Regions from separate parts of the Streptomyces sp. Je 1-4 4N24 genome, predicted to be linked through region 1. Evidence: riboswitches for the same ligand, from Rfam matches in the RefSeq annotation. Region 1 holds a riboswitch; the other holds the start of a gene.

Region 1 (3,518 bases):
CGGTGCCAGTGGGGGTGACGGTCCGCCGCGCCCGGTGGGTCTGCGCGGCAATGCCGCATACGGCGCCGCGCATTCCGCGGGGAGGGGGCGCGGAATTGCCGGGGTGACCGCCGTCCGGGTTCCGCCAGGAAATGCACACACCATTAAGCACATGCAGTGCGGCAAAAATAGGCACACCAAATGCAGGATCGGGCGCCGAATAAAGCACCGCTATGCGCGGGCGCAGCAAATTCCGCGCTTCTTTGTATACGGGGCGATTGTTAAGGGCGGACGCGTGCCGTGTTGACGGGCGGTTTCGGATCCCTCACCTCGGCCTTGGCGGGGAGCCGCAGCCGGTAGACCGGAAGCGAGCGCTCGACATGAGCCGCCATCAGGGCGCGCGCCCGTTCGGCGTCCCCACGGGCCACCGCGTCCAGCACCGCGCCGTGTTCGTCCCAGGACTCGCCGGCCCGGGGCGGCAGTTCCACCGCGTACATCCACTCGATCTTGCGCCGCAACTGGGTCAGCAGCGCCGTCAGGCTGGGGCTGCCGGCCGCCTGGGCCAGCGTTTCGTGGAACCAGCCGTCCAGTTGGCGCAGATCCGCGGGGTTGCCGTGCCGGGCCCGCTCGCGGCCGAGCCGTACCAGGCCGCGGAGCACCTTCAGGTGGGCCGGACTGCGGCGGGCGGCCGCGCGGGCGGCGCCCAGCGGCTCCAACAGGGCGCGGACGTCGAGGAGATCGGCGGCCTCCTGCTCGGTGGGCTCGGCGACGCAGGCGCCCGCGTGGTGGCGGGTGGTGACGAAGCCCTCGGACTGCAGGGTGCGCAGTGCTTCGCGGACCGGCACTCTGGAGACGCCGTAACGGGCCGCCAGGATCTCCTCGATCAGCCGGCTCCCCGGCGCCAGCGCACCGGAGACAATGTCGTCGCGAATCGCCGTGCACACCGCATGCGCGGAAATATGGCCTCGCATCTTCCGTGCCTCCGCCGTAATCCCCTGAAAACGCCGCCGGTCGGCGACTTTTCCGTGACTCTATTCGACCGGCACGGCTTTTCCGACGGCCTCGGGATATTCATGGATATTTTTTGGCCGGAAGTCGCGGGGCACCGGCGTATCCGGTGCGTACCCACCGCACTCCGGATACACCGAAGCCCCGGCCGTGGGACCGGGGCTCCGGAGGGACGCTCGGCGTGGGGCGCAGGACCCGTACGGGGCGCCGCCGGCGAGGCCGGGAATCAGACGTTGACGCCGTGCCCGCGCAGGTACGAGATGGGGTCGATGTCCGAGCCGTAGTCGGCGCCGGTGCGGGCCTCGAAGTGCAGGTGCGGGCCGGTGACGTTGCCGGTGGCGCCGGAGAGGCCGATCTGCTGACCCGGGGTGACCTGCTGGCCGACCGAGACACCGAGCGACGACAGGTGGCCGTACTGGGTGTACGTGCCGTCGTTCATCTTGATCACGATGTTGTTGCCGTACGAGCCGCCCCAGCCGGCCTCGACGACGGTGCCCGAGCCGACCGCGTGGACGCTGGTGCCGGAGGCGGCGTGGAAGTCGATGCCGGTGTGGCTGCCGGAGGACCACAGGCCACTGGAGGCCTTGTAGGCGGTGGACACGTAGGAGTCGCCAATGGGGGCGACAAAGGCGTTGAGGCGCTTGCGCTCCGCGTCGCGGGCGGCGCGCACCTTGGCCTCATGGGCGGCCTTGGCCTTCTTCTTCGCCGCCTCGGCACGCCGCTTGGCCTCATCGGCCTGCTTCTTGGCGACGGCCTCGGCCTTCGCCCTCGCCGCGGCGGCCTCGGCGTCGGCCTGCTGCGCGTCGGCCTGGGCCTCGACACGGTTGGCGAGCTCGTCGCCCAGCACGACGGCCTGCTGCAGTCCGGTGTCGTGGGGGCGCGCCTCGTCCGTCGCGGCCAGCGCCGGCGAGGCCACGGAGGCGACCACACCGCCGGCCGCGAGGGTGGCTATGCCGGCGACGTTGCGGGTCGTCCGAACGGGACGGCTCGCGCGACGGTGCTTCCCGGTGGCACGGATGAACGCCATGTGCTGGCTTGTCCTTTCCCTCCTTCTCGCCTACCGGGTTAGCTGACGGGTTCGGAGCAGGAAGGTCTCCTACGGACTCCTCGGAGAGGAGGCCGATTCACCCCAAGGGACGTTTGGGTCCCCGGCTCCCCTGGCTCGCGCCGTACGGGGACTCGGCGATGGCTGTCCGGTGCCACTGTTGTGGCGGACTTGTGACGAACAGCCGGACCGACGCTAAACGGGGCAACTTTCAATCGGCAAACAGAACCGCTTTTTTGTGCGGGATGCCACAAGAACCGGGGCACCAGCCGCAATAAACCGGACATACGGCGGCTCCCGTGGCTGACAAGCACCACGGGAGCCGCACGGTCTGCAGATGACCTTCCGTCATACGGGGCTAGCCGCTGACGACGGTCACCTCACCGATGCCCAGCGCCTTGACCGGCTCGGCGATCTGCGCCGCATCGCCCACCAGGACCGTCACCAGCCGGTCCACGGGGAAGGCGTTGACCGCCGCGGCGGTGGCCTCGACGGTGCCGGTCTCCGCGAGGCGGGCGTACAACTGCGCCTGGAAGTCGTCCGGGAGCTGCTGCTCCACCTGGTCGGCGAGGGTGCCCGCGACGGCCGCCGCGGTCTCGTACTTCAGCGGAGCGACCCCGACGAGGTTCTGCACGGCGACATCCCGCTCCTCGTCCGTCAGCCCCTCTGCCGCGAGGGTGCGCAGCACCTTCCACAGGTCCTCGAGGGCCGGGACGGTGGAGCCGGTGTCCACCGAGCCGCTGATGGCGAGCAGCGCGGCGCCCGTGGATCCCTCGGGGGAGGTGGGGGCGGTGGAGCGGAGCACCTGGCCGAAGGCGCGCACCCCGTAGGTGTAGCCCTTCTCCTCCCGCAGCACACGGTCCAGACGGGAGGTGAGGGTGCCGCCCAGGCAATAGGCGCCGAGGACCTGCGCGGGCCACACGCGGTCGTGCCGGTCGGCACCGATCCGGCCGATGAGCAGCTGCGTCTGGACGGCACCGGGGCGGTCCACGATCACCACCCGGCCGGTGTCGTCGGCGACGATCGCCGAGGCCTTCAGCGGCTCGGCCGTGGAGCCGCTCCAGGCACCGAGAGTGTCGGCGAGCGCCGCGCCGAGGTCGACGCCGGTGAAGTCACCGACGATGACGGCGGTGGCAGTGGCGGGCCGTACATGGGCGTCGTAGAAGGCGCGGACGGCGGCGGCGTCGATGCGGGCGACGGTCTCCTCGGTGCCCTGCCGGGGCCGCGACATGCGGGCGGTGGCCGGGAACAGCTCCTTGGACAGTGCCATCGCGGCGCGGCGGGCCGGGTTGGCGAGCTCGTGCGGAATCTCGTCGAGGCGGTTGCGTACCAGCCGCTCGACCTCGCTCTCCGGGAAGGCGGGCGCCCGCAGCGCGTCGGCGAGCAGGCCGAGCGCACGGGTCAGCCGGGACGCCGGCACCTCGAGGGAGACCCGTACGCCGGGGTGGTCGGCGTGCGCGTCCAGGGTGGCGCCGCAGCGCTCCAG
Region 2 (3,518 bases), 2.6 Mb from region 1:
CGCGCAAGGCCGCCGGTCGAGCGCAGAGGCCGTCATTCATGCACCGAAGCCGTCGGTCAACCGTTGATGCCGCCAATCACACGCTGATGCAGCCAGTCACACGCTGAGGCAGCCAGTCACACGCTGAGGCAGTCGCTCACACATTGATGCCGTGGTCGCGGAGCCACGGCATGGGGTCGACCGGGTCGCCGGCGTCGGGGCGTACCTCCAGGTGGAGGTGGGGGCCGGTGACATTGCCGGTGGCGCCGACGCGGCCGATGACATCGCCAGTGTTGACCTTGCCGGAGGTCTTCACCATCGAGGAGAGGTGGCAGAACCAGACTTCGGTGCCGTCGTCGAGGGTGAGGACGATGCGGTAGCCGTACGAACCGGCCCAGCCGGCCTGGGTGATGGTGCCGGAGTGCAGCGCCTTGACGGGAGTGCCGGTCGGCGCGGCGAAGTCCTGTCCGGTGTGGTCCGCGGCCCAGCGGTCGCCGGCCTGGCCGAAACTGGCGGTGAGCGTGTAGGAGGACACGGGGGCGATGAAGCTCTTCGCCAGTTTGGCGAGGCGTTCGGCCTCCGCCTTCTGACGGGCCGCTTCCTCGGCCTTGCGCTTGGCCTCCATCTCGGCCGCCTTCTTGGCTGCTGCGGCCTTTTCGGCCGACTTCTGGTGGGCGGCGGCTTCCGTTGCGACCTGCTGGACGGCGGCCTGTTCGGCGGTGTCGCGTGCCTCCTGCTCGGCGGCGCCCTGCTGCGCGTCAGCCTGCTGGAGGATGCGGCTGCGCAGCGCCTCACCGGCGCCCGTGCCGCCGCCCGTGTCCGCGCTCGCCTGCGTGGCCCGGGTGAGCGGCCCGGAGGCGGCAGGAGCCGCGTCGTCGGCGACAGCGGATGCGGAGTCCTCGTCGGATATCAGCTCGCCGATGCCGGGAAGCGACTTGGCGTCCGGCAGGTTTTCGGAGAGGTCGTCGGCCATCCCGCCGATGTCGGGCATCGAGATCGGCACCGGCGGACGGTCCTCGGCCGAGGCCATTCCGCCCGCGCCGACCGCCGCGATGACACCGACACCCAGGACGGTGCCGCTGCGGGCGAGTCCGCCGCCGCGCTGCTTGGCCACCCGGTGTTTGCCGCGGACGGAACGGGTGGATTCCTCGGTGGGATTCCACTCCTCCCACGGTCCGTCGCCGTCATCGGCACCGGGGCCGGGGAAGGCACCTCGGTCATCGAGCTCGTAGGCGGACGGAGACTCGGGGGCAGGCCTGTTGGACGCCACGGAGGCGCACTCCTTTCCTTCCTTCTCGCCTACCGGGTTAGCTGACGGGTTCGGAGCAGGAAGGTCTCCTACGGGCGCCCGCTGGCGGAGGGCGTCCGATTCACCCCAAGGAAGTGGTTCCCCGGTTCCCTTGGTGCAGTTCGAAGTGCTTGGGGGTGCGTGAAAAGCGCGTGCGGGATTCGGCGTCGGCGCGCGGTGCCGCCTCTTGCGACGGCTGGGACGACCGCGCTGCGTTATCGGACAGTAATAGAGATGGCGACCGAATTCCAAGCGTTCCCACGAATCCTTATCGGCTCAGCACAAGCTGTGGCATGGACTTTTTCGGCCACCACGGCCACAAAACGGGCGAGTTGACCGCCCGGCGCTAAACGATCTCGCGCGGATTGTGCACCAGTCGTTATGCGGAGGGGTGCCCCTCAATTACGGAGGGTGAGAGCAGTAACGTCGGATCATGGTCGTCAACGTCGGGAACACCGGGAACGCCGGACGTGCTGCCGGTATCGCGTGGGGAGTGGCGGAGCGGTACCGGGAGTTCTCCTGGCGGGAGGCGCGGGGCCGGTCGGACGCGCACGAGGAGCTGAGCGCGCGGATCAGCCAGGACGCGGAGCTCTGCGACCTGCTGTCGGGATCGCTGCCCGCCGGCAACAAACAGCAGCCGAATCTCCTGCTCGCCGCCGTCCGTTATCTCGACGGCCCGCACGCCGAAACGGGCCCGCGCGGTGAGGCCGCGTACGGGCGCTGGCGCGAGTGGACGATCCGGCACTGGGACGAGGTACGCACGGTGATCATGCAGCGCGCCACCCAGACCAACGAACCGGCCCGCTGCGCCACCCTGCTGCCGCTGCTCGCCCGTCTGCCGCAGCCGCTGGCGCTGCTGGAGGCCGGTACGTCCGCGGGACTGTGTCTGCACCCCGACCGCTATCGCTACCGGTACGAGGCCGACGGCGAGGACGGGGACGGCCGCCGGGCGGGCGCCCTCCGCACCGAGCTGGGGGCGCCGGAGAGCCCGCTGGAGCTCACCTGCCGTACGGGAGGGGCCGCCGACGAGCTGCCCGACCGGATGCCGGAGATCGTGTGGCGGGCCGGCATCGACCTCGACCCGCTCGACCCGGTTGCCGAACCGGATGATCTGCGCTGGCTGCAGGCGCTCGTATGGCCGGGCGACGGGGAGCGTACGGCGCGGCTGTCCGCGGCCGTCGAAGCGGTGCGGCCGGCGCCGCGGCCGCGGATGGTGCGCGGCGATCTGCTCGACGAGCTGCCCGCGCTCGCCGCCGAGGCGCCGCCCGAGGCGACGCTGGTCATCTTCCACAGCTCGGTGCTGACCTACCTCCCGCCCGCCCGCCGCGAGGAGTTCGCCCGGCTCGTACGGTCTCTGCTCGACGGACGGCCCGGCGGCGGCCACTGGATCTCCAACGAGCACCACTCCGTGTTGCCCTGGATCACCGGCCCGGCACACCACTCGCCCCGCCCGGACGACCCGCTGCTGCTGACCCTCGCGCTCGACGGGCACCCGGTCGCACTCACCGGCCCGCACGGCCAGAGCCTGCACGGCCTCCCCGGGGCGACGGACATCCCGGGGAGCTGAGCGCGGCCCCGATATCCGTACGCGCGACCTGACCTCCCATACACACGGCCCGATACCCCGTACGCGCAACACGGCCTCCCATACACACGGCCCGACCCGTACACCCAGCCCGGCCCCGGACGCGCCCCGATTCCCGTACGCGCGCCCCGATTCCCCTACGCGCGCCCCGGCTCCCGTACGCAGCGCCCACGCCCCTCCGCGGCCCCGCCCCGTAGGTCGCCCCCAGGCCCCTACGAACGCCGACGCCTACGCCCCCATCGGCCGCTGCACCGCCAGCAGCGCCATATCGTCGGCCGGCGCGCCGCCCGTATGGCGTGCGACGTCCTCGACGACGGTGTCCAGGAGGACGTCCGGGCCGGGGAAGCGGCAGCCGCGCAGTTTGCTCGACGGGTTGTAGAAGCGGCCGAGCAGGTCCCGGGCCTCGGTCACCCCGTCGGTGAAGAAGAGCAGCAGGGCCCCGGCCGGGAAGAACGTCTCGTCCGGCCGGTCCGGCCGGCTCGCCATCTCGCCCAGCCCGAGGGGCAGCGCCGGCGCCGCGGGAGCCAGCTCGCGCAGACCGCCGTCCGGGGTGAGCAGCAGCGGGGGCGGGTGGCCCCGGTTGAGCACCCGCAGCACGGACTGCCCGTCGGCGGGGATCTCGGCCAGCACGGCAGTGGTGAACCCCTCGGTCCGCTCCACCCCGTT

What was found. A riboswitch is a leader RNA that binds a small molecule or an ion and turns the genes downstream of it on or off. The one in region 1 is predicted to bind cyclic di-AMP.
Positions count from the first base shown of each region.
Region 2: it holds a riboswitch for cyclic di-AMP, as region 1 does, so the genes downstream of both, SLV14N_RS21825 (M23 family metallopeptidase) here and SLV14N_RS10125 (M23 family metallopeptidase) in region 1, are expected to answer to the same signal.

Region 1 covers NZ_CP110836.1:2,393,548-2,397,065, forward strand. The annotation lists gene SLV14N_RS10120 (GntR family transcriptional regulator) at 261-950, opposite strand; gene SLV14N_RS10125 (M23 family metallopeptidase) at 1,214-2,014, opposite strand; cyclic di-AMP (ydaO/yuaA leader) riboswitch at 2,027-2,182, opposite strand; gene SLV14N_RS10130 (pitrilysin family protein) at 2,391-3,518, opposite strand, start outside.
Region 2 covers NZ_CP110836.1:5,000,383-5,003,900, reverse strand. The annotation lists gene SLV14N_RS21825 (M23 family metallopeptidase) at 137-1,249, opposite strand; cyclic di-AMP (ydaO/yuaA leader) riboswitch at 1,261-1,415, opposite strand; gene SLV14N_RS21820 (DUF2332 domain-containing protein) at 1,701-2,834, shown strand; gene SLV14N_RS21815 (PP2C family protein-serine/threonine phosphatase) at 3,081-3,518, opposite strand, start outside.